DNA from 3 places in the Telluria sp. RB2R28 genome. Region 2 is predicted to be linked to each of the others. Evidence: riboswitches for the same ligand, from Rfam matches in the RefSeq annotation. Region 2 holds a riboswitch; each other region holds the start of a gene.
The links. Region 2 has a riboswitch for cobalamin ahead of AC56LV_RS24310 (TonB-dependent receptor domain-containing protein). Riboswitches for the same ligand answer to the same signal wherever they lie in the genome.
Positions count from the first base shown of each region.

Region 1 (7,623 bases), on a different contig from region 2:
CGTCGCCGGTGCGCTCGTGGCCGGGCTGTTCTGGCACCAGGACGATCCGGCGCTGCCACGTGCAGCATCGGCGCCGCCGGCGGGCCTGCATTTTTTCAGGCCGGTGCCGGTCTTGAATCCTGCCGGCGACGACCGTACCATGCGCCGGCGCCAGCTTGCCGGGCAGGTCCGATTAACGCAGCACACCTATTGCAGCTACCTCCAGCACACCCGCTATCCGCATGCCTCGCGTCCAGCCGCGCAGCACCCCGACCAGCTGTATCCGAACCAGCCTGTGCGCGAATCGAACCCAATGCGTGTCGATGGCGGCGACAGCGATCCGGGCGTGCTGGTGCAGACCGCGCAGTCACGTGTCTACCTGGCGGCGGGCGAAACAGTCGAGTTTGCGCTGCGCGCTGTTGACGCGCACGGCGCCGCGCTGCCGCTGGTGGTCACACGTGCGCTGGTCCAGGGGATGGTTGCGCAGGGAGCGCGCCCCGCGCCCAGCGCGACGCTGGCGTTTTCAGAGGATGACGGCGGCAACTGGCGCGCCACCTTCACGCCGCAGGCGGGCGCGCTGGCCGGCTTTCACGGCACCATCCGCAGCGAAGTGCGTTTCAGCGCGGCCGGCCGTGCGGGTGTCGTGTTGTTCGACGTGATTTATTCGCCCGAGTTGCCTGCCGTGTGGGCGGGCGCGCCGCGTGAAGCGATCGGCGCGGACGCGCTCGAGTTCATGCTGCCGCTCGATGTGCGCCTGGCTGGCCGCTACGTGGTCAGTGGCCGCATCGACGATGCGCTGGGCCGCCCGTTCGCGCTGGCGAGCTTCAACGAACTATTGGGGCAGGGCACGCAGTCGGTAGCGTTGCGCGTGCATGGCAAGCTGCTGCACGACACCGATCCTGGGCCGGCGTTGCCACTGGTGCTGCGCGATGTCGAAGGTTATTTGTTGCGCGAGAATGCCGACCCGGACCGGCTGCTCCTAGCGCGCCGCGAGGGACCCGTGCTGGTCAGCCGCACGCTGTCGCTATCGGGTGTGCCCAATAGCGAATGGCAGAGCGAGGAACGCAGCCGCTACCTGGCCGAGTATGCGAAAGACCGCGCGGCGGCGCGCGAGCGCTTGGCGGCGTTCGATCCGGCGGCCACCTTGCCGCCTCTTGCGTGCAGCGGGCCGGGGCTGGTTCAGTAGGGCACCAGCGGCAACTCCACCAGCGCGGACACCGCGATGGCGCAGCACAGCAAGCCCACGCCATACCAGCGTGCCATCGATCGTTTCAGTCTGTCCCGTGCGCGCATATGTCGTCTCCGCTGGCGGCCCGCCACCGTGCGTGGCCAAGGGCCAGTGTGCACGCCGAATATGTCAACAGTGTTGCAACGGCTCAACGTCATGCGCAAGAGAAAGACCGGGTGTGGCGGGTTCACCACGCTCGCGTGCGCCACCAGCGTAAAATAGCACCCTGAACGAAAGATAAAGAAAGCAACAGCATGTCGATACAATGGTTCCCGGGCCACATGAACGCGGCCAAGAAGGAAGCGGCCGAGCAGATGGAGAACATCGATCTGGTGATCGAAGTCCTCGATGCACGCCTGCCCGAGGCGAGCTGCAACCCACTGGTGGACCAGCTGCGCAAGTTCCGCCAGCGTCCCAGTCTCAAGATCCTGAACAAGATCGACCTCGCCGATCCGGTCGCCACCGCTGCCTGGAAAGCCTATTACGATGCGCAGGACGGCGTCACGGCCTACCCGATGACGACCAAGAAGCCGGCCGACGTCGCCCGCATCCCCGATCTGGCCCTGTCGCTGGCGCCGCACCGCGGCGTGCCAACGAAGCCGCTGCGCATCATGATCATGGGCATCCCCAACGTCGGCAAGTCGACGTTGATGAACGCGCTACTGAAAAAACGCGTGGCCAAGGTGGGCGACGAGCCGGCCGTGACCAAGGTCCAGCAGCGCCTGTACCTGAACAAGAACGTGGTCCTGGTCGACACGCCCGGCATGCTGTGGCCAAAGATCGCCATGGCCACCGACGGCCTGATGCTGGCAGCCAGCCACGCCATTGGCACCAACGCGCTGGTCGAAGAAGAAGTGGCCGAATACCTGGGCGAACTGCTGCTGCAGCGCTACCCGCACCTGCTCACCGCGCGCTATGGCCTGAAAACCGAGGGCATGGATGGTGTGGGCGTCATCGAAGGCGTCGCGATGCGCCGGGGCTTCCGTGTGCGCGGCGGCGAGTACGACTACGAAAAGGCAGCGCACTCGCTGCTGCAGGATTACCGCCAGGGCGCCCTGGGCCGCATCAGCCTGGAAACGCCGGATTCGCGCGCGGCCAGCCTGGCCCTGCACGCGGCCGAAGTGGCCGAGAAAGCCCGCCTGGCCGCCGAGAAGCTCGCTGCCAAGCTCGAAGAGCAGTCGCGCGGCAAGCGCGGCAGCTGACCCGACAGGGCGCGTGCCGACACGGTATAATCGCGCCGTTTTGGTGCTCTCGCGCGCATTCCAGCGCGCGAAGTTAAACGGGAAACACGACAGGGCTGCGCCGCGCGCCGTCCTGGAAGTGTGCTGCCCCCGCAACGGTCAACAAGCGCCGCGTCCGCACATCCTGCGCCGCGGCAGACAATCTCGATAACCACTGTCCGCACGACAGGAAGGTGAGGGCGTCCGCTTGCCAGCCCGGATACCGGCCAGGACAGGTGGAAGCGCAAGGCGCTTCCTTCGACGCCAGGCTGCGGGGACGCAGCGGGGCGCCCTTTACCGAGAACACATTCATCATGACTTTTGCAGCTCCCGCGCGCCGCGCGCCCCTCGCCGTGGCGTGCGCCTTCGCCGTGTCCACCTTCGCCACCCTCGCCACCGCGCAGGAAACGCTGGCGCCGGTCGTCGTCACCGCGTCCCGCTTCCCGGCCACCGCCACGCCAATCGGCGCCACCGTGATCACCGCCGAGCAGATCCGCAGCGCCGGCGTGGCCGACGTCAATGCCGCCATTCGCAAGATCGGCGGCGTCTTCGGCCGCCAGAGCCTGGACGGCTCGCCCGACTTCAGCCTGGACCTGCGGGGTTTTGGCACCAACAGCGCGCAGAACGTGGTGGTGATGGTCGACGGCGTGCGCCTGAATGAAAATGAGCTGGCCAGCACGGTGCTCTCGAGCATCCCGGTCGACACGGTCGAGCGCATCGAAATCACCCGTGGCGGCAGCAGCGTGCTGTACGGCGACGGCGCCACCGGCGGCGTGATCCAGATCTTCACCCGCCGTCCGCAAGGCAGCGGCACGCGCGGCACCCTGTTCGTGGAAGGTGGACGCTTCGACGCGCTCGACCTGCGCGCCTCGATCGCGCATGGCGCCGGCCCGTGGTCGTTCGACGCCGCCGTGGCCGACCGCCGCACCGACAACTACCGCGACAATAACAAGTACGAGCAGACGAGCTTCAGCGGCGGCGTGCAATATGCGTACGCCGCGAATGGTCGCGCTGGCCTGCGTTTCGAGAGCTCGCGCTCGAACTCGCGCCTGCCGGGTTCGCTGACCGACGCGCAGTTCCAGTCGATCCCGACCCAGAGCAATACGCCGGATGACTTCGGCTCCCTCGACACCGACCGTGTCAGCGCCTTCGTCGAACATCGCATTGGCGCCATCGAACTGGCGGCCGAGCTGTCGCACCGCGAGCGCGATGTTGGCTCGACGTATGTGTTCTCGGGCTTCCCATCGGCCTCGCGCTACCAGTCCGAGCAGACCCAGTTCTCGCCACGTCTGCGCCACACCGCCACGCTTGGCGACAAGCGCAATGAATTCGTCACCGGCATCGACCTGACCCGCTGGGATCGCCAAGTGACGTCGAGCTTCTCGGCCGGCGACGCGAAACAGGATTCCAAGGCGATCTATGTGCGCGACGAACTGACCTGGAACGCGCCGCACAATGCGCGCCTGGCCGTCGGCGCGCGCCATGAACGTTTCGACAAGGACTACGCCGACCCGCTCGCTTTCACCGCCCCGGAAGACACCGGGCAGTCGGTCAATGCGTTCACGGTCGAAGGCAGCGTCGACGTCGCGCGTGAAGTGACCATGTTCGCCAAGGCCGGCCGCAGCTACCGCATCGCCAATATCGACGAAAACTCGTACCGCGCCACAACGGATGTGCTGGCACCGCAAACCTCGCGCGACCTGGAGCTCGGCGTCGCCTTCGGCAACGATGCGCGCAAGGCCACGGCTCGCGTATTCCGGCACCGCCTGACGAACGAAATCTTCTTCGACCCGACGCTGGCGGGCGGCTTTGGCATCAACACCAACCTTGATCCCACCCGGCGCCAGGGTGTCGAAGTCGAAGGGCAGGCGCTGCTGGCGAACAACCTACGCCTGACGGGTGCCTGGCAATACGTGCAATCCGAGTTCCGCGATGGTCCGAACGCCGGCCGCGAGATGGTGCTGGTGCCCAAGCACGTCGTGACGACGCGCCTGGCCTGGACTCCAGGCAATGGCCAGACCGCCGATGTCGGCGCGCAGTGGGTGGCCAGCCAGCGTTTCGGCGACGACTTTGCCAACAGCTGCGACGCCCGCCTGCCGTCGTACACCACGGTCGACGCCCGCTATGCGCGCCGCTTTGGCCCATGGGAAGCGTCGGTGTCGGGCCTGAACCTGCTTGATCGTCAGCACTACAGCTATGCGTTCAGCTGCCGCGCCGGGATTTACCCGAGCGATGGCCGCCAGCTGAAGGTGTCGCTGCGCTACGACTTCTGATCCATGTTCTGCCGGGCGCGGACGGCTGATGTATTTGCATGCATGTTTCAGCGGTAAGCAAATGCAATAAATCGCGCCCTGCAGACAGGGAAACGGCAAAAAGTGGTAATCTCGCGATCGTTCGCTCAATCATATATGTGGAAGGATGTTATGCGCACTCTGCGTTTTGCCCTCGTTGCTGCCGCCCTGGTTGCCGGTTTCGCCAATGCTTCGCCGACTGATCCACGCGTCGGTTCCGAATACACCGTGCTGGCCGCGCCGCAGCCGACCCAGACCGTCGGCAAGAAGGTCGAAGTCGTTGAATTCTTCGCCTACCACTGCGGCGCCTGCAATGCGTTCGAGCCAACGCTCAATGCATGGATCAAGAAGCAGGGCGACAACATCGTGATGCGCCGCATCCCGCTGCCGTTCCAGGGTCCGAGCGACCCGGAAGCACGCCTGTTCCTGACGCTCGACGCCATGGGCAAGCTGGAGCAGTACCATGACCGCGTGTTCCGCGCCGTGCACGTCGAGCGCAAGCGCCTGATGAAGGACGAGGACATCATCGCCTGGGCAACCTCGAACGGGCTGGACAAGGCCAAGTTCATGGAAGCATGGAACTCGTTCGGCGTCCAGACCAAGCTCAAGCGTCTGCCGGCTGTTGCTGAAGCGTACAAGGCCAGCAGCACGCCGACCGTTGTCATCGATGGTAAATACGTCGTGTCGCCGGCTACTGTGGCACAATCGAACAAGATCCAGGACATGGGCCAGCTGATGACGGCCACTGGCCAGGTCCTCGATGCACTGGTAACGAAGGCAGCCCAGACCAAATGACCAACGACGTCGAACGCGACATCCTCAAGATCTACGAAGGGTCACGGCCCAAAGAGGAAGAGCTGTTTGAGACCAGCCGCGTGAACCATGTCGCGTGGTCGCTGGCGGCGATCTTCGCCCTGGTGGCTATCTGGCTCGCCATCGCGCTGGTCAATGCCGAAAACCAGCGTCATGCGCTGGCGACGAACAAGTGCCCCGACATGGTCTTCAAGTCCGGTGTCGACAAGGCCTGCCTCGTCACGGTCAACTCGCGCGATCACTGGTGGCAGCATCTGTGGCATGCGGTGACGAATGTGCGTCCGCTGCCGAGTAATGTGGGGCAGTAAAGGTTGTTGATAGCAAGTTGAACGGCGTCCGATGGACGCCGTTTTTCATGGCTCAGTCAGCGTTATCTGTTGATGACACTGATAGCAATGCAAAGCAATTGATCCGGCGAAATCACTCGCTCCCCATCCAGCGCCCAGCGCCAGCCCAGGTAATTTGACAGGTAGCGCGACGCCACGCCATGAAAGCCCTGTAGCCAGGCCTTGAAGCGCTGGTGGTAGGCGTTCACGTTCTGCAGGTGGATGGCAAGGCTGCCTAGACGCCTTAGACGCACACCGGCGCGCACATTGACCGCCTCGTGCGCGATCCTGTGCTTGCGTGCAAAGGCGCGGTAAGCGGGATGGCCGTCACTGACCAGCAAGGCTTGCCTGTTGAGCCTGGGTAGCAAGTCACGCTCGAGTTGCGCAGTCTTCAGCGCACCGCGCCCAGTGACGGCGTCGACCGTGCGCCCTTCGCGGTCGCGCGCGACCAGGATGCAATCGAGTTCGCTGGAAATGCCCCGTTTGGCAGCATGGCCGCCGCGGTGGCGCGGTGGCCGATCAAGCGTACGCGAACCTTTTTGTGACTCCAGCAGAAATGTTTCGTCAGCCTCAACGATGCCGTTGAGCGCTGCGGGCCGGTCGAGCTTGACCCAATGCAGGAAGCGGTGGCGCCATCGAAAGGCCGTATTGCGGTGTACACCGACCCGATCTGCCGCCTTGCGCACGGGGAGTGAATCGAGCAGCACCTGCGAATACGCGAGCCATTTGGCCTTGTGCCTGAGCCGCGCCAGCGGCGTGCCGGTGAGGTCGTTATAGGTACGGCCGCAGGAGCAGCAACGATAGCGCTGCAAGTCGTTGGCGAAACCATGCCGATAGCAGTGCTCGTTGCCGCATCTGGGGCAGCAGCGGCCGGGCGCTCTGACCTCAGAGATGAGCGCAACCACCTGATCGAGTCCGGCTGCACGATGCAGGGCATCAAGCACTTGCCGGCGCTGCGGCTGGTTCAGTGAAGGTAGTTTTGCGAACCAGTCCTTGAAACGTGGCGCTTTCATGATCGACTCCTGACGCTGGGGACAGGAGTTGGACCACTGGACTACTCGTCAGTTCAAAGCTAGTCTCTATTTAACGTTGACTGCGCCTTTTTCATGGGCAGGCCCATATAGATTGGAGCACGTGTGACCCCAATAGGTAAATGCCCGATGCGATTGCCACGATGGTGCGACAGGTTATTCATGGCAATCGTGCTGCTGGCAAGCATGTCGCCTGCGCTGGCATTTCCGCCACCGCCGGACAAACCACCGTTGCTGCGCCAGGCCAGCATGACAGTCACCGTGACATTGATCGAGGCAGCCAACGGGCAAGTCTTCAGGATCACCGAGCTTTGCAAGGTCAGCGGCAAGATTCCCGTGTATGCCGACGACGGCGACGCTGCTTCCTGGTACCTCGAGCAGATTCACGGTTGTCACATGCTGAAAAAGGGCAAAAAGCTGCCAGTCACGGTATTGGGCGTCATGGCAGTGTCGAAAAAAACCGGCACGTATGCCCGCGCCTATGTGAAAGTCGTTCCGCCCGATGCTGTTCCTCTTTGCCCCGACGTGTGTGGGCCACAACCGCTGGCGAGTTCCGATGCCGAGATTCGTGTCAGCGGTTCGCCCAGGTCATTGAAGTTCAAGTTGGACGTGAACCCCGTGTCGATGCTGAACGCGAAGCCAACGGTCTGGCTTGATGCCGAGGTGGAGATGGTCGATGCAGTCAGATAGCCTGGCTTGACTGCGCCTTGTTATTCCACCGGCGATACCGCAGGC
Region 1 covers NZ_JCASIK010000001.1:190,990-198,612, forward strand. The annotation lists gene AC56LV_RS00845 (hypothetical protein) at 1-1,165, shown strand, start outside; gene ylqF (ribosome biogenesis GTPase YlqF) at 1,462-2,409, shown strand; cobalamin riboswitch at 2,435-2,673, shown strand; gene AC56LV_RS00855 (TonB-dependent receptor) at 2,742-4,700, shown strand; gene AC56LV_RS00860 (thiol:disulfide interchange protein DsbA/DsbL) at 4,851-5,513, shown strand; gene AC56LV_RS00865 (hypothetical protein) at 5,510-5,839, shown strand; gene AC56LV_RS00870 (IS1595 family transposase) at 5,902-6,870, opposite strand; gene AC56LV_RS00875 (hypothetical protein) at 7,051-7,578, shown strand; gene AC56LV_RS00880 (MFS transporter) at 7,599-7,623, opposite strand, start outside.
Region 1: linked by a shared signal. The riboswitch ahead of AC56LV_RS00855 (TonB-dependent receptor) and the one ahead of AC56LV_RS24310 (TonB-dependent receptor domain-containing protein) in region 2 are both predicted to bind cobalamin.

Region 2 (7,623 bases):
TACACGAACATGAATGACGGATCATGCGCGATCGCGATCGTGTGGCCGGCAAGCGGCGTTTCGATCTGCGCCGGGACGGCGTGTGCTGCTTCCATCACAGGCAGCGCATCCCACGCCGCCTCATCGAACTCGATGCTGTCGGCCAGCGCGTCAAGGATACGCTGCAGCTCTTCGACTTCACCCGGCAGCACCAGGCCCAGGTGCCGTTCAGGCAGGTGATGTTCCTGGCGCGCCAGGGTGCCGATCAGGGGAATGTCGCGTAGCGACTCCTTGACCATCGCCGCGTGGCCGCTGCTGGCAACGCGGTTGGCGATCACGCCCGCCATCTGTACCGGACCATAGTCGCGCAAGCCTTGCGCGACGGCGCCGGCCGTTTGCGCCATCGCCGATGCATCCAGCACAGCGAGTACAGGGATGCCAAACGCGCACGCCAGGTCGGCGCTCGATGGCGTGCCGTCGTACAGGCCCATCACGCCTTCAACGAGGATTGCGTCGGCATCCGCAGCAGCGGCCTGCAGGCGCTGGCGGCAGGCTTCAAGGCCGACCATCCACAGATCCAGATTGTGGACCGGCGTGCCGCATGCGCTTTCCAGCATCACCGGATCGACGAAATCGGGACCGCACTTGAACACGCGCACGCGCTTGCCCATGCGGATCAAACGCCGCGCCAGCGCAGCCGTGACGGTGGTCTTGCCCTGGCCGGAGGCCATTGCCGCCACCAGCACCACACGCGCGCCGGGATGCGCACTCATTACCACTCCGTCCCGGCCTGGGCGCCGATCCCGGCCTTGAACGCGTGCTTGACGACGTTCATTTCAGTGACGGTGTCGGCGACCGCCACCAGTTCGGGCGGCGCGCCACGGCCCGTGATTACCACGTGCTGCATGGTAGGGCGGTCGAGCAGGTCGGCGATCACGGTGTGCACGTCGACGTACCCGTATTTGAGCGCGATATTCAGTTCGTCCAGCACCACCATGCCGATGGCAGGATCAGACAAAAACTGCTTCGCCAGTGCCCATGCCTCGGTCGCTTTCTCGATGTCGCGCTCGCGGTTCTGGGTTTCCCAGGTATAGCCTTCGCCCATCGCATGAAAGCGCACTTCGTCCGGGAAGCGCCGCAGGAAGGTTTCTTCGCCGGTCGACAGCGCGCCCTTGATGAACTGGACCACGCCGACCTGCATGCCGTGGCCCAGCGCCCGCGCCACCATGCCGAACGCGCTCGAGCTCTTGCCCTTGCCATTGCCGGTATTGACGATGATGATGCCGATTTCCTTGTCGGCCGACGCGATCTTTGCGTCGATGATGGCTTTCTTGCGCTCCATACGCACGCGATGGCGTTCGTTCAGCGCAGCGGTTTGTTCGGGAGTCATGTCGTTCATGCGGAATCCTCTTGAGGGATGAAGATGCGGCGGCCGTGATGTTCGATCATCTCGATCGGGTGGCCGAGGTAGTCGCCCAGCAGCGCGCTCTGCATGGTCTGTTCATTGGTGCCGGCCTGCCAGCGGCCATCACCCATCAGCAGCAGCACGTGGGTCGAGATGCGCGAAGCCAGGTTCAGGTCGTGGCCGATCATGACCACGGTCTTGTTCTGCTCGCGGCACAGGCGCGCAAGCAGGCCTGTCACGCTCACCTGGTGCGCCAGGTCGAGCGCATTGGCTGGCTCGTCGAGCAGCAGCAACGGGGTTTGTTGGGCCAGCAGGGCGGCAATCGCCACGCGCTGGCGCTCGCCGCCGGACAGCGTGCGCACGTCGCGCTCGGCCAGATCACTCACGTCCATCGACGCCAGGGCATCCAGCGCAACCTGATGGTCGTCGCTGCCTTCCCAGTAGCGGTTGGCGTGGTACGGGTGGCGCGCCGAGAGTACGCTCTCGAGCACCGTGTAGGCAAAGGCGTCGTGGCGCGACTGGGCGAGAAAGGCGCGTTCGCGCGCCAGGTCGGTCAGCGGCCAGGCCGCAAGGGCGCGTCCGCCGATGTGGACCGCGCCGCTGTCGGGCTGGTGCAAGCCCGCCAGCGTGCGCAGCAAGGTGCTCTTGCCGGCGCCGTTGCGGCCAATGATGCTCCAGCATTCGCCCGGTTGCGCAGCCCAGTCGAGGCCCTGCACCAGGGTGCGCCCGGCGATGGAGAGACGCAGGTCGTGGGTGGCGATAACGGTCATTTGCGCATGCGGTGCAGTTGATACAGGAAGACCGGTGCGCCGATCATGGCCGTGATGGCGCCGACCGGCAGCTGCTGCGGTGCGACGATCGTGCGCGCCAGCGTATCGCACAGCACGAGGAACGCGCCGCCGCTCAGGACCACGGCGGGAATCAGCACGCGGTGGTCGGGGCCAAAGGCGAAGCGGCAGGCGTGCGGCACGATCAGGCCGACGAAGCCGACGGCGCCAGCACTGGTGACGGCGCTTGCGGTGAGCAGCGCCGACACGAAGAACAGGCCCTTGCGCAGCGCGCTCACGCGCACGCCCAGCGTGACGGCGTTTTCGGCGTGCAGGGCGACCATGTTCATGGCGCGTGCGCTGCGCATGGCAAACAGCAGCGCGCCAATCAGGACGAGCCAGGGTGCCAGGCGCAGCGGCGCGCCGGCCAGGTCGCCGATCAGCCAGAAGATCATGCTGCGCAGGCGCCCCTCGGGCGCGATCGACAGCATGAGGGTGACGAGGGAGCCGCACAGGGCCGAGACAATCACCCCGGTCAGCAGCAGCATCGAGGCGCCGCCTTCGGCGGCCTGTCCGCTGCGCAGGTCGCGCCGCGCCAGCACGTACAGCAGCAGGGAGACGGTGACGGCGCCCACCAGTGCGGCCGCATCGACCATCAGCGTGGACGCCATGAGCAGCAAGGCGAGGAGGGCGCCGACCGACGCGCCGGACGAGACGCCCAGCACATACGGGTCGGCGAGGGGATTGCGTAGCAGCGCCTGCATCATCAGGCCGGCCAGGGCGAGGGCGCCGCCGGTGGCAAAGGCCACTAGCGCGCGGCTGGCGCGCAGGTCGAGCAGAGATGCGGACAGGGATTCGGGTTGGCCGCTGGCCAATTGGCGCAGGGCGTCGGGGATGTCGCTGAGCGGCACGCGGATGGAACCGGTCATGCCCGAGAACAGCAGGGTGGCGATGGCCAGGGCCAGCATGGCGCCGACGATGAGCGTGGCGCGTTGGCGTAATGACGGGACGGGTGCTTGCATGCGGGCCCTGATAGTTGATCGATGCCCGCGGCGCGTGCGCCGCGGGCGGAAAATGCCAGCTTAACGGATGCCGTAGCGCAGCGACGCGAACCAGGTGCGGCCGCTGGTGCCGTAGTTGCGCGCCACTTCGTAGTTCTTGTCCGTGACGTTGTTCACGCGCAGCAGCAAGGACCAGTCGGGCGTGAACTGATACGTGGTGTACAGGTTCAGCAAGCCGTAGCCACCCAGGCGGCTGGTATTGGGCGCGTTGTCGAAACGGTCACCCGACACGGTCAGCTCGGCGCCGCTCTTTAACTGGCCCATCACGTAGTCGGCCGCGAAGTTGGCGTGCTTCTTCGCGCGGCGCGCCAGCTGGCGGCCGGTGGTGTCGTCACGCGGATCCTGCCAATCGAGGCTGGCGCGCAGGTTCACGTCCATCAGGCGCGTGCTGCCGGCCAGCGAGAAGCCTTCGAGCGTGGCTTCGTTGACGTTGTAGGCGCAGCTGCGGTTGATACCGTCCGGGCATGGCGTGCTGGATACGATCATGTCGGTCAGGCGATTGTGGAAGTACGTGGCGTCGAGGTTGTAGCCGTTGCCGTCGTAGCGCAGGCCCACTTCACGGTTGCGGCCTTTTTCCGGCTTGTTCGTCTCCAGGCCGTAGTTCGGGAAGTACAACTCATTGAAAGTCGGGGCGCGGAAGCTCGTGCCGATGCTGGCGGTGGCGCGCAGACCGTTGCCGAACTCGTAGCCGTAGCCGGCGGCGCCGGTATTCTGGCTGCCGTAGACCGAGCGGTCCTGGCGCGCGCTGACATCGAACAGATGATTGGCGCGCTTGGCCGAATACGCCGCTGCATATGAATTGGTGATGCGCGTCTTGCGCATCGACGCGACCTCTTCTTTGCGGTGGTTGAACAGCAGCTGCAGCGTGTCCTGGCCAATGGCGACGTTGTTCTGCCAAGAGAATTCGTTCTGCTCGGTGTCGGCCTGGCTGGCGCCGCTGGCCGTGGCGTTGCTGAAGCTGCCCGACTTGTCTTCCGAACGCGCGTACTGCACGGTGCTACGCCAGTTCGGCAGGATCTGGTTGGTCATGAAGACGGCGGCGGTATTGAGGTCCGTGTCGCTGTGCACATCGTAGCTGCCGGAACCACTGGCATCGTACTGGCTGTACGTGCGGCTGGCCAGGAACTGGGCGCCGATCTCGTGACCCGGCGCGAGCGCCATCGACACACGACCATTGGCGTTGCGGCGACGATAGCCGTCTTCGTCGGCGTTGTAGCCCGACGCACCCGGCCGCGTGGACGAGAAGCCATCCGACTCTTCGTAGCCGGCGCCGAAGGCATAGCTGATGGCATTCGGGCCACCGCTGCTGCCGAAGATGCCTGCATCGCCCTGCAGCGTCGCGTTGCTGCCGGCGCCGAGCGAAGCGGTGACGACAGGTGCGCCTTCGCCCTTGCGGGTGAATATCTGGATCACGCCGCCGATGGCGTCGGCGCCGTACAACGTGCTCAGTGGCCCGTAGACGATTTCGATGCGGTCGATGGCGCCCAGCGGGATGGCATTCCAGCTGGCAGTGCCGGTAGTGCCGGAGGCGATGCGCACGCCGTCGAGCAGCACGACGATCTGGTTGGCGTTCGCGCCGCGCACGTAGACGCTGGTGGCCGTGCCGGCCGGGCCGTTGCGGGCGATCTCGATGCCGCGCTGGCGCTGCAGGATGTCGGCCACCGAGCCGGCGCCCGAGCGCGCGATTTCTTCGGCGTTGATGACGGTGGTGTCGGCGATCAGGTCTGCAGCGGGTTGCGGCGTGCGGGTGGCGGTGACGACGACGGTGTCAGCGACTTCGGCGATGGCGGTGGACGAGATGAGGGCGAGTGCGAGCGACACGGCGGCCGCTTGCCGGCTTACTGGAAAATTCATGAGTGGTTCTTATCAAAGGCATCCCGCCGACGTCCCCGTGGGCTGGATTCAAAGGATCGCGCTGTGCGCGTATCCACCTTTTGGCCGGTATCCGGGCTGACAAGTATGGCCGTCCGACCTTCCCATGCTCAGAAAAGCACAGTGGTATGAGGGGGCGGTTTGCCGCAGGGCCCGATGAAAGGCTGCAGCACTTGCTTACCGTTGCGGGGGCAGCACGCGTTGGCCCTGTGAAGGGCTTCGTGTTTCCCGTTTAACTGCGCCTGCGAACGCAGGTGCGAGCACCAAAACGCGCTCATTATAAGGTGGTTGAACCGGGCATTGTCATATTTCCAGCACCATGACTTCGCCATAGCCGATCTGGTGTGGTGTCGATGCCGCACGCAGCGCAGCATCCTCCAATGTACCGCCGCCGGACATGGCGTGCAGCAGGCGCATGGTGCCGGCGTGGCAGATCACGAGTGCTGCGGCGCACCCTGCGCGCTGGATGTCGGCCCGAAACGCGGCCACGCGCACGGCCACCTGCAGGACGTTTTCGCCGCCGCCGGGGCGGTAGTGGAGCAGGTCGGCGTTCCAGGCATCGATCTCGTCCCGGGCGATAGTGTCCCAGTGGCGCAGCTCCCAGGCGCCAAAGTCCATCTCGGCCAGGCGTGCGTCGAACGTGGGCGCGGTTGACAGCTGCTGCGCCAATACGGCGCTGCGTTGCAAAGGGCTGGCGTAGACCGGCATGGTGCCGGGCAGGCCTTGATTGGTCAGCGCCGCCAGCACGCGTGCGGTGTCTGTTGCTTGCGCTGGCAGGTCGGTGCGGCCGTAGCAGTGCCCGGCCGGCACGCCCGGTTTCGGGTGGCGTACGAGGTACAGGCGCATCAGGCCAGCGCGCCGCGCCCGAGCGTGGCCAGTACCGCGATATAGATGGCGACTTCGGCCAACTGCTGCACGGCGCCCAGGCAGTCGCCCGTATAGCCCTGCAGCCGGCGCGTGAATGTGCGGGCTAGCCAGCGCGTGGCCAGCAAGGCCGCGAACAGCGCCGCGCCAATCGCCGCCAGGTCGAGCAGGCCGACGGCGAGCAGCACGATCGCTGGCATCAGCACCGTGAGCGTTGCGATCCCGAATTCGTTGCTGCTCATGCGCACGGCCAGCGGCTTGGCCTTGCCTTCCGCGCGAGCATATTCCATCTGCCAGATCAGGGACGTGGCGGCCAGGCGCGAAAGCGGGTGGGCCAGCAGCAGGGCGCCGACAGCAGTCAAGGGCGGCAGCGTGGCGAGTGCGGCCAGCTTCGCGCCCAGCATGCAGACGATACCGATCGCGCCATACGCACCGACGCGCGAATCCTTCATGATCTCGAGAGCGCGCTCCTTCGTCATGCCGCCGCCCAGACCATCGCAGGTATCGGCAAAGCCGTCTTCGTGGAAAGCGCCGGTGAGGTAGATCGTCGCGGCCGTGGAAAGGACGGCGGCCACTGGCGCTGGCAGCCAGTGCGCGGCGATGACGTAGACGGCCGCGCCGATCGCGCCCACCACGACGCCGACCAGCGGGAAGTAGCGCGACGCGTGATTGAGCCAGGCCGGCTCGAAGCCGACCCAGTGCGGGATCGGGATCCGCGTGAAAAACTGCAGCGCAATGAAGAACAGGCGCAGTTGATGGATCATCCCGCGTGCTCGCCGAGTTGTCCCGAGACCTGGGCCGATGCGAAGGTCGCCATCTCGCTCAGGAAGTTGGCCGCCGCGTGCAGCAAGGGCAGAGCGAGTGCGCTGCCGGTGCCTTCACCCAGGCGCAGGCCCAGGTCGAGCAGCGGGCTGGCCCCGAGCTGATCGAGCAGCAGGGCGTGGCCATGCTCGCCCGAGCAGTGCGCGAACACGCAGTAGTCGAGGATCGCCGGTTGCAGGCGCGCGGCGACCAGCAGCGCGCTGGTGACAATGAAGCCGTCGATCAGCAGCACCTTGCGCAGGCTGGCTGCCTGCAGCATGGCGCCGGCCATCATCGCGATTTCGAAGCCGCCGAAGGTGGCGAGGACGTCGAGCGGTTCGCGCACGCTGGCGTGATGCGCGACGGCAGCAGCAACCACGCGTTCTTTATGGCTGATGCCATCAGGCGTCAGGCCGGTGCCGGCGCCGACGCAGGCAGCCGCCGGCTGGCCGGTCAGCTTGTGCATCAGGGCTGCCGCGGCGGTCGTGTTCCCGATGCCCATTTCGCCGAAGCCCACGACATTGCCGGGCAGGTCGCGCGCCAGGGCCATGCCATGTTCGAGGGCGGTGGCGCAGTCCTGCGCCGACATCGCCGGTGCGATGGCGAAGTTGTTCGTGCCGTTGGCGACTTTACGGTCGAGCAGACCAGCGCGCACGCCGAAGTCGTGATTCACGCCGGCGTCGATCACGCGCAGCGCGCAGCCATTCTGGCGCGCGAACACATTGATGGCCGCGCCGTTGGCGAGGAAGTTTTCGACCATCTGCCAGGTGACGTCCTGGGGATAGGCGGAAATGTCTTCGGCGACCACGCCATGGTCGGCTGCGAAAACGAGGATGGCAGGCTGGTCGATCGTCACCCGGGTTGTCTGCTGGAT
Region 2 covers NZ_JCASIK010000012.1:10,158-17,780, forward strand. The annotation lists gene AC56LV_RS24290 (cobyrinic acid a,c-diamide synthase CobB) at 1-752, opposite strand, end outside; gene cobO (cob(I)yrinic acid a,c-diamide adenosyltransferase) at 752-1,378, opposite strand; gene AC56LV_RS24300 (ABC transporter ATP-binding protein) at 1,375-2,154, opposite strand; gene AC56LV_RS24305 (FecCD family ABC transporter permease) at 2,151-3,173, opposite strand; gene AC56LV_RS24310 (TonB-dependent receptor domain-containing protein) at 3,234-5,066, opposite strand; cobalamin riboswitch at 5,132-5,367, opposite strand; gene AC56LV_RS24315 (histidine phosphatase family protein) at 5,388-5,930, opposite strand; gene AC56LV_RS24320 (adenosylcobinamide-GDP ribazoletransferase) at 5,930-6,712, opposite strand; gene cobT (nicotinate-nucleotide--dimethylbenzimidazole phosphoribosyltransferase) at 6,709-7,623, opposite strand, start outside.

Region 3 (7,623 bases), on a different contig from region 2:
TTGGCAGCCACCAGGCGCGCCAGCTCGCCGCCCATCGTGCGGATCGTTTCCGGGTCGGTCTTCCAGAAGCCTCTTTCGGCAGCCACCATGAACACGGCCAGCATGTGCGCCTTGACGTGCGCGTTATGGCGCTGGCCCAGGAATGCCGGCAGGCCGAGCTTGTGCGCATCGTCGAAGTAGACGGCCTTGACTTCATCCCAGGCCCAGTTCTTCACGAGGTCCGGGCGCGTGACCTGCCAGCCCCACAGGTTCTCGATGAATTCCTGGCCCATCGTGCGTGCGCCCGAGTAGCCGTTGTCCATCAATGGACGCAGCCACGCAGGGTTCAGGAAGCGTCCGCGCAACTCGCCCAGCAGCGCGGTGGCCAGCGGCTCGACGTCGGCCTGGCCCGGCTGCCCGTGCTGCAGGATCAGCGCGTCCGGCACGCGGCCGGTGCGCGTCTCGACGGCCAGCGACAAGCCGCCCAGATAATCGAAGGCGTCGTTGTTGTCGAGCAGGCCATACAGATTGCTGGCGCGGCCATGGTAGGTGCGGTGGATGCCGTCCAGCGCCACGTCGAAGGCGCGGTGCTGCGCGTCGCCGTCGGCGTCCAGGCCGTACGCGTGGCCCATGCGGTTGCGGTAGGCGCGGCCGATCTCCTCGCGCTCACGCCAGGCGCCCGAGCGTTCGGTCAGGCGGTTCACGCCCGTGCCGTACGCGCCTGGCGCATCGCCGAACACGCGCAGCGCGGCGCCCTGCCCCGCTTCAATGGTCGATGCACCGCCCGCAACCAGCGCGCGCTGGCGCACCAGCCATTCGCGCGCGACCCGGTTGTCCTGCACGGCTTCACTACCCCAGGCGGCGCCCTGAAGCGGCGCCAACGCAGCTTGCAGCGCCTCGCGCAGGGCCGGGTCTTGCCGCGCCAGCGTCTCGGCGGACGCCGCCAGTGCCAGCCGGCCAGCGCGGTCGATCAGGCGGATCAGATTGGGATACAGGTCGCGGAACAGCCCGGACGTGGTCACCAGCGCATCGCGCCGCACGGCACCCGGCACCAGGCGCACATCGGTGACGATGCCGCGCGCGTTCCAGACCGGCTCGGCGCCCATCATGGCCAGTGCAAAGCCGACCATCACGCCTTCGTCGCGCACGGCGTCCGAGGCCCACAGGATGATGCCTTCACTGCCCTGCTCCCGCGCGGCGTCGCCCTTGCTGCGCGCCATCGCCTTGGCCGCCATCTTTTGCGCCAGCCCGAAACCCAGGCGCGTGGGCAGGATGTCGCCATCGACCGCGTGGAAGTTGCGGCCGGTCGGCAGCGCCTCGGGTGAGCGCAGCGGATCGTTGCCCTTGCCCGGCTCGATGTAGCGGCCATCCAGGCCCGCGAGCAGGCCTGCCATCTCGCGTCGCGGCGAGTCGCGCAGCTTGCCGGCGATGGATGGGTCGTCGATGCCGCTCTTGGCCATCGAATCGAGCATCAGGTCAAGCGACTTCTGGTCCCACGGCCGGCCGAACACGTGCAGGCCGAACGGCATGAACTTCTCCTGCAGCTTGGTCAGGTAGTGGCCGACCTCGTGCGCCAGCAAATCGTCGTCGGCAGCATCGAAGCCGATGCCCCGCACTTCGAGCACGTCGGACATCGACGCTTCGAGTTCGGCGCGCAGGTTCAGCGCCACGACGCGCTCGCGCATCAGTTGCGCGGCCTGCGTCTTGAGCGACTCGGACGACGCGGCTTCGAAACTCTCGACGATCTGGCGCAGCGACAGCAGCTCGTCGTACAGCGGTGTCGTCGCCAGCGGTGGCGTCAGGTGGTCGACGATGATCGCCAGGCCGCGGCGCTTGGCCTGCGTGCCCTCGCCCACGCCGTCGACGATGTACGGGTAGATGCCCGGCAGGTCGCCTGCGATCAGGCTGGGATAATCGTCGCTCGACAGGCCCACTGCTTTACCGGGCAAAAATTCAAACGTCGAGTGGCGCCCCACGTGCACGACGGCGTCGGCTTTGAAGCGGTCGCGGATCCAATGGTAGAAGGCCAGGTACTGGTGCGGCGGCGTGATGCTGGTATTTGCATGCAGCAGTTCTTCATCGACTTCCCAGCCGCGCGGCGGCTGCGGGCCGATGAACACATTGCCGAACGTGAGGCCCGGCACCAGCAGCTTGCCGCTGTCGACCATCACCTTGCCCGGCGCCGGGCCCCAGCCGCGCATGCCTTCGATGCCGTAACCGATCAGGCGCCGGTACAGCGGCGCGAGCGCCTTGCACGGACTGGGTTTGCTGTCGTCGAGGCAGGCGCGATACCCGTCTTCGAGCGCATGCAGGTCGCGCGTGGCCTGCACGCGCTGCGGATGGTCGACACCCTCGACCAGGTGCAGCAATTCCTTGATGATTGTCTCGGCCTGCTTGCGGCCCGGCGCGCGCTCGCCCTGTGCTTCGGCGACCAGCACGTCGGCATGCAGGCGGCCCAGCATGCCGTCCATCATCTCTCCCTGCACGCGCGGTGGCAAAGTCGCGAACCAGCGCGCGTAGTCGGGGGCGCTGACGCTGTTGACGGTGGCGCTCATTTCGCGCAGCGCGGCGCGGTCTTCGGGCAGGTTCACGCCGTGCGCCATGATCATGTCGAGCAGCGCTTCGGGCGTGGCCGGCAGATCGCCGACCGTGTAGCCGGCCGCCTTGAGCGCATGCAGCATGTCGAACAGCGACGCCGGCACGTTCAGGTTGTCGGCCCCGATGTTCTGGCGGCCCGGCGGGTGGTTGTAATAGACCATCGCGACGCGCTTGTCGGCATTGCGCTTGGCACGCAGCGCCAGCCAGCGGCTCACGCGCGCCGTCAAGCGATCGACTTCGGCTGGCAGCAGCACCGGCGGGCGGTTCTCGATGCCGGTCAGGCGGTCGCGTTGCGACTGGCCCAGCGCCGCCACCACCATCGGCTGGCCGATGCCCTGCAGTTCGGGCAGCGCGACGCGGTACTGGACCGAATCCGGCGGCAGGCCATCGGGCGAGAGCTGCCACCCGATCGCGGTGCGGTCCGACAGGCGGATCGCCTTGAACACGGGGATATCGAGGCGTTTGAAGGCTTCGCTGACGACTTCGCGGCCTTCGGCGGCGCCGACGACGAAGTCCTGCAGCACCACCAGCGCCGCGGGCTTCGCCGGCGCGATCAGCTCGGGCAGGCGCACCAGCGCTTCGCGCGAAGCGCCGCCCCAGCGCGTGAGCAGCTGGACGCAGGCCTGCCCTTGTTCTTCGATGCGGCGGCACAGCGCGGCCGGCACCATGCCATCCATGTTCGCCAGGTCGAGCACGACGACGGTCGGACGGTCCTTCAGACCCAGCTTGGCGGCGTTGCCCCAGGCGGCGGCATCCTGCAGCTCGTTCTGGCCGACGCGCAGGCGCAGGGTCGGCTCGGGCAGCGGAGGGCCGAGCGCTGTCGATGGATGCAGCAGGTGGGCGATGAGGGCCGTGGTGTTGCCCACGCCGCCCGCTTGCCAGACGCGCCGCGCCGCGAGCCAGTGGCGGGCGGCGGGATTCGCCTCTGCCGCCTGCAGCGCGGCGGGCGCCGGTGCTTCGGCTGCCAGTTCGCGCAGCAGCTCGGGGGCGAAGCCGGCCAGGCTGCCGTGCGCGGCGCGCGTCATCAGGTTCAGGCTTGCTTCGCCATTGAACGCCAGCACCGCGGTGCCTGGCTTCGCGTGGCGCGCCAGCGCATCCTTCATGCGGCGCGCCGGATCGCCAAACAGCGACACCGCCAGCACCGTGTCGGCGCTCGCGATCCACTGGCCCACCTCGCGTTCACTGGCGGCCATCAGCTGGGCCGGCGTGCGCAACTGAATCCGGTCGCGCGGGTGGCTGGCCAGGTGGCGGTGCGCGGCTTCGATCGCGCCCGGCGCGGCGCGCTCCGTGACCACGGCGAACATGGTGGCGGCGTGGCTGTGGGCACAGGCAAGCAGGGACGCGAGCAAAAGCACCAGCGCAGTACAGGCGCGGGGGAGCGAAGCAGTGTTCATGTGAACGTCGACCTTTCAGCTGCGCGCCATCAGCGCGCATGACAACGGGCAGACGTCTTCCTTCCACGCTGAACGTGACAGGCCATGCGCACGCATGCTGACGCGACCACAGTGGCAACACAGAAGGAACGACGAACTACCAACCGGCACGCCCACACCCCGGGACGTACGCAATGCATCGTGAAGGCCGGTCTTCTGGCTTGCCGTCATCCTTCCCGGGTCCTGCCTTCCCGTGCACGGGGCACAGTGGCGTTCGACGAGGGTCGTCAGGCATACAGCAGCGGGGGCTGCGCCGGACTGGCGTGCGATGGATTCGCACACGTCACCGGCTTCCCGTTTCACCTTCCTGCAGACGAGCAGGACGGCACCATTCACTTGATTGGGCGCGATTCTACAGCCAGGGTGCGCCACTGTCACCGCATTCTTTGGCCTCTAGCCTAGAATGGCGGTATCGTCCGGCCAGGCCGGCACCCACTACTTCTTCGCGACCGTTCACATGATCACACGACAAGACTGCCTGGCCCTCGACGCGGCCGACCCGCTGGCTCCCCAGCGCAATGCCTTTGCGCTGCCGGACGGCGTGATTTACCTCGATGGCAATTCGCTCGGCGCCCGCCCCCGCGCGGCCCTGCAACGCGCGCAGGACGTGATCGCCGCCGAATGGGGCAATGACCTGATCCGCAGCTGGAACACGGCCGGCTGGTACGACCTGCCGCAGCGCCTGGGCACCCTGATCGCGCCGCTGATCGGCGCCGCGGCCGATGAAGTGGTGGTCACCGATTCGACCTCGGTGAACCTGTTCAAGGCGCTGGCTGCGGCGCTCAAGATGCAGGCCGACGCACCGGCGCACGCGGCCCGCCGCATCATCCTCACCGAGCGCGACAACTTCCCGAGCGATATCTACATGGCCGAAGGCCTGATCGGCTGGCTCGAGCGCGGCTACGAGCTGCGCCTGCTCGACAGCTGGGCCGACCTGCCGGCCGCTCTCGAAGGCGACGCCGGCGCCCAGGTAGCGGTGGTGATGCTCACGCACGTGAACTACCGAACCGGCCGCATGCTCGACATGAAAACGATCACGGCGCAGATCCACGCCGCTGGCGCGCTCGCGATCTGGGACCTGGCCCATTCGGCCGGCGCCGTCGAGGTCGACCTGAATGGCGCGCAGGCCGACTTCGCGGTGGGCTGCACCTACAAATTCCTCAACGGCGGGCCGGGCGCGCCCGCCTTCATCTGGGTGCCGCAGCGCCACCACGCGCAGTTCACGCAGCCGCTCACCGGCTGGTGGGCACACCGCCAGCCGTTCGCGATGCAGCCGGCGTTCGCGCCGGTGGCCGGCATCAAGCGCGCGATGTGTGGCACGCAACCGGTGGTGGCGCTGGCGCTGATCGAATGCGGACTGGCCGTGTTTCAGGACGTGACGATGGCGGCGCTGCGCAAGAAGTCTCTCGCCTTGTCAGACCTGTTCCTGACGCTGCTCGAACAGGAATGCGCCGCGCACCCGCTGGAGCTGATCACGCCGCGCAATCATGCGGACCGTGGCAGCCAGGTGAGCGTCACGCATCCGCATGGCTACGCGGTGATGCAGGCCCTGATCGCGCGCGGCGTGATCGGCGACTACCGCGAGCCGCAGGTGATGCGCTTTGGCTTCACGCCGCTGTACACGGGGTATGACGATGTGTGGCAGGCAGTGATGGTACTCAAGGATATTCTGGACCGCAGCGACTATCAGGTCGATGCCAAGCGTACTGCGGTGACCTGAGCGATTTTCGAGCGATTCTCAAGAGAGGACACGATGCCCTGCCCTGTTGACCCTGATTCGTCCGCCAGTAATGCCGATGTGAGTGGCTGCCCTGTCGCGCAGCCCGGCTACCACGGCGCCAAGCTCGATTTCAGCAAGGACATGAGCTACGGCGACTACCTGTCGCTCGACACGATCCTCAACGCCCAGCACCCGCTGTCGCCCGAGCACAACGAGCTGCTGTTCATCGTCCAGCACCAGACCAGCGAACTGTGGATGAAGCTGATGCTGCACGAGCTTCACGGCGCGCGCGACAACATCGCGCGGGGCCAGCTGCCGGCGGCGATGAAGATGCTGGCGCGCGTGGCCGCAATCATGAACCAGCTCGTGCATGCATGGGATGTGCTGGCGACGATGACGCCGCCCGAGTACACGGCGATCCGCCCGTACCTGGGCGCGTCGTCGGGGTTCCAGTCGCACCAGTATCGCGAGATCGAATTCATCCTGGGGAACAAGAACGTCACGCATTTGCAGGTGCATCAGCACAAGCCTGACGCGCATGCGGCGCTGCAGGGCGTGCTCGATAAACCGTCGCTGTATGACGAAGCGATCATGGTGATGGCGCGCAGTGGATTGGCCGTGGATGCGGCGCGGCTTGCCGGGCCGTGGCATCAGGCGACGCGGTCGGATCCGTCGGTGAAGGCGGCGTGGATGGTGGTGTATCGCGACACTGACCAATACTGGCCGCTGTATGAGCTGGGCGAGAAGCTGGTCGATATCGAGACGGCGTTTCGCTTGTGGCGCTTCCGGCATGTGACGACGGTGCAGCGCGTGATCGGGTTCAAGACGGGCACGGGTGGCACGGACGGCGTGGGGTATCTGCGCAAGATGCTCGATGTCGTGCTGTTCCCGGAATTGTTCGAACTGCGCACCGAGCTCTAATCACCTTCATTCAAGGACGGCCTGCCATGATTTCTCATCTCGACCACCTGGTGCTGACCTGCACCGACCTCGATGCGACGGAGCATTTTTATACGGAAGTCATGGGCATGGGGCTGGAAACCTTCGGCGCGGGGCGGATCGCCTTCAGGTTCGGTAACCAGAAGATCAACCTGCATCAGCGCGGGGAGGAGTTCGAGCCGAAGGCGCACCTGCCGGTGCCGGGGGCGCTGGATCTGTGCTTCATTGCATCGGTGTCGCTTGATAAGGTCATTGCGCATCTGGGCAGCTGCGACTGGCCCATTGTCGAAGGGCCGGTTGAGCGGACTGGGGCGACCGGCAAGATCCGCTCGGTGTATGTGCGTGATCCGGATCTGAATCTGATCGAGATTTCAGAGATGATGTGCTGAAATGGTTACGGCATGATGGGCGGACAGTGTCGCTATCATGCAAGCGGTTTTTTACTTTCTTGATCGAACGCTCGATATGGCGAGGGCGCAAAAAAAGCGCCGTGAGTCACAGACCCACGGCGCTTTGATCGCTCCAACAACATTCAGTCTTAGAACGGAATGTCGTCATCCATATCCGAGAAGTTCGGAGCCGGCTTCGGCTGCGGACGTGCTGCCGGTGCCGGTGGCGCCTGGCGTGGCGCTTGCTGGCGTGGCTGCTGTGGCGCCGAGTAGTCGTCGTCCATGCCGCCACCACCCATACCGCCACCCATGCCGCCGCCGTCGCCGCCCATGCCCTGGCGACCGCCCAGCATCTGCATGTTTTCAGCGATGACGTCGGTTGCGTAGCGCTCGATGCCGTCCTTGTCGGTGTACTTGCGGGTCTGCAGACGGCCTTCGACGTAGACCGACGAACCTTTTTTCAGGTATTGCGCGACGATCTCGGCCAGGCGGCCGAAGAACGAAATACGGTGCCACTCGGTCAGCTCTTTTTGCTCGCCGGTGTTGCGGTCTTTGGATTTGTACG
Region 3 covers NZ_JCASIK010000003.1:665,919-673,541, reverse strand. The annotation lists gene AC56LV_RS15280 (cobaltochelatase subunit CobN) at 1-3,971, opposite strand, end outside; cobalamin riboswitch at 4,140-4,358, opposite strand; gene kynU (kynureninase) at 4,468-5,730, shown strand; gene kynA (tryptophan 2,3-dioxygenase) at 5,764-6,651, shown strand; gene AC56LV_RS15265 (VOC family protein) at 6,678-7,058, shown strand; gene ssb (single-stranded DNA-binding protein) at 7,208-7,623, opposite strand, start outside.
Region 3: linked by a shared signal. The riboswitch ahead of AC56LV_RS15280 (cobaltochelatase subunit CobN) and the one ahead of AC56LV_RS24310 (TonB-dependent receptor domain-containing protein) in region 2 are both predicted to bind cobalamin.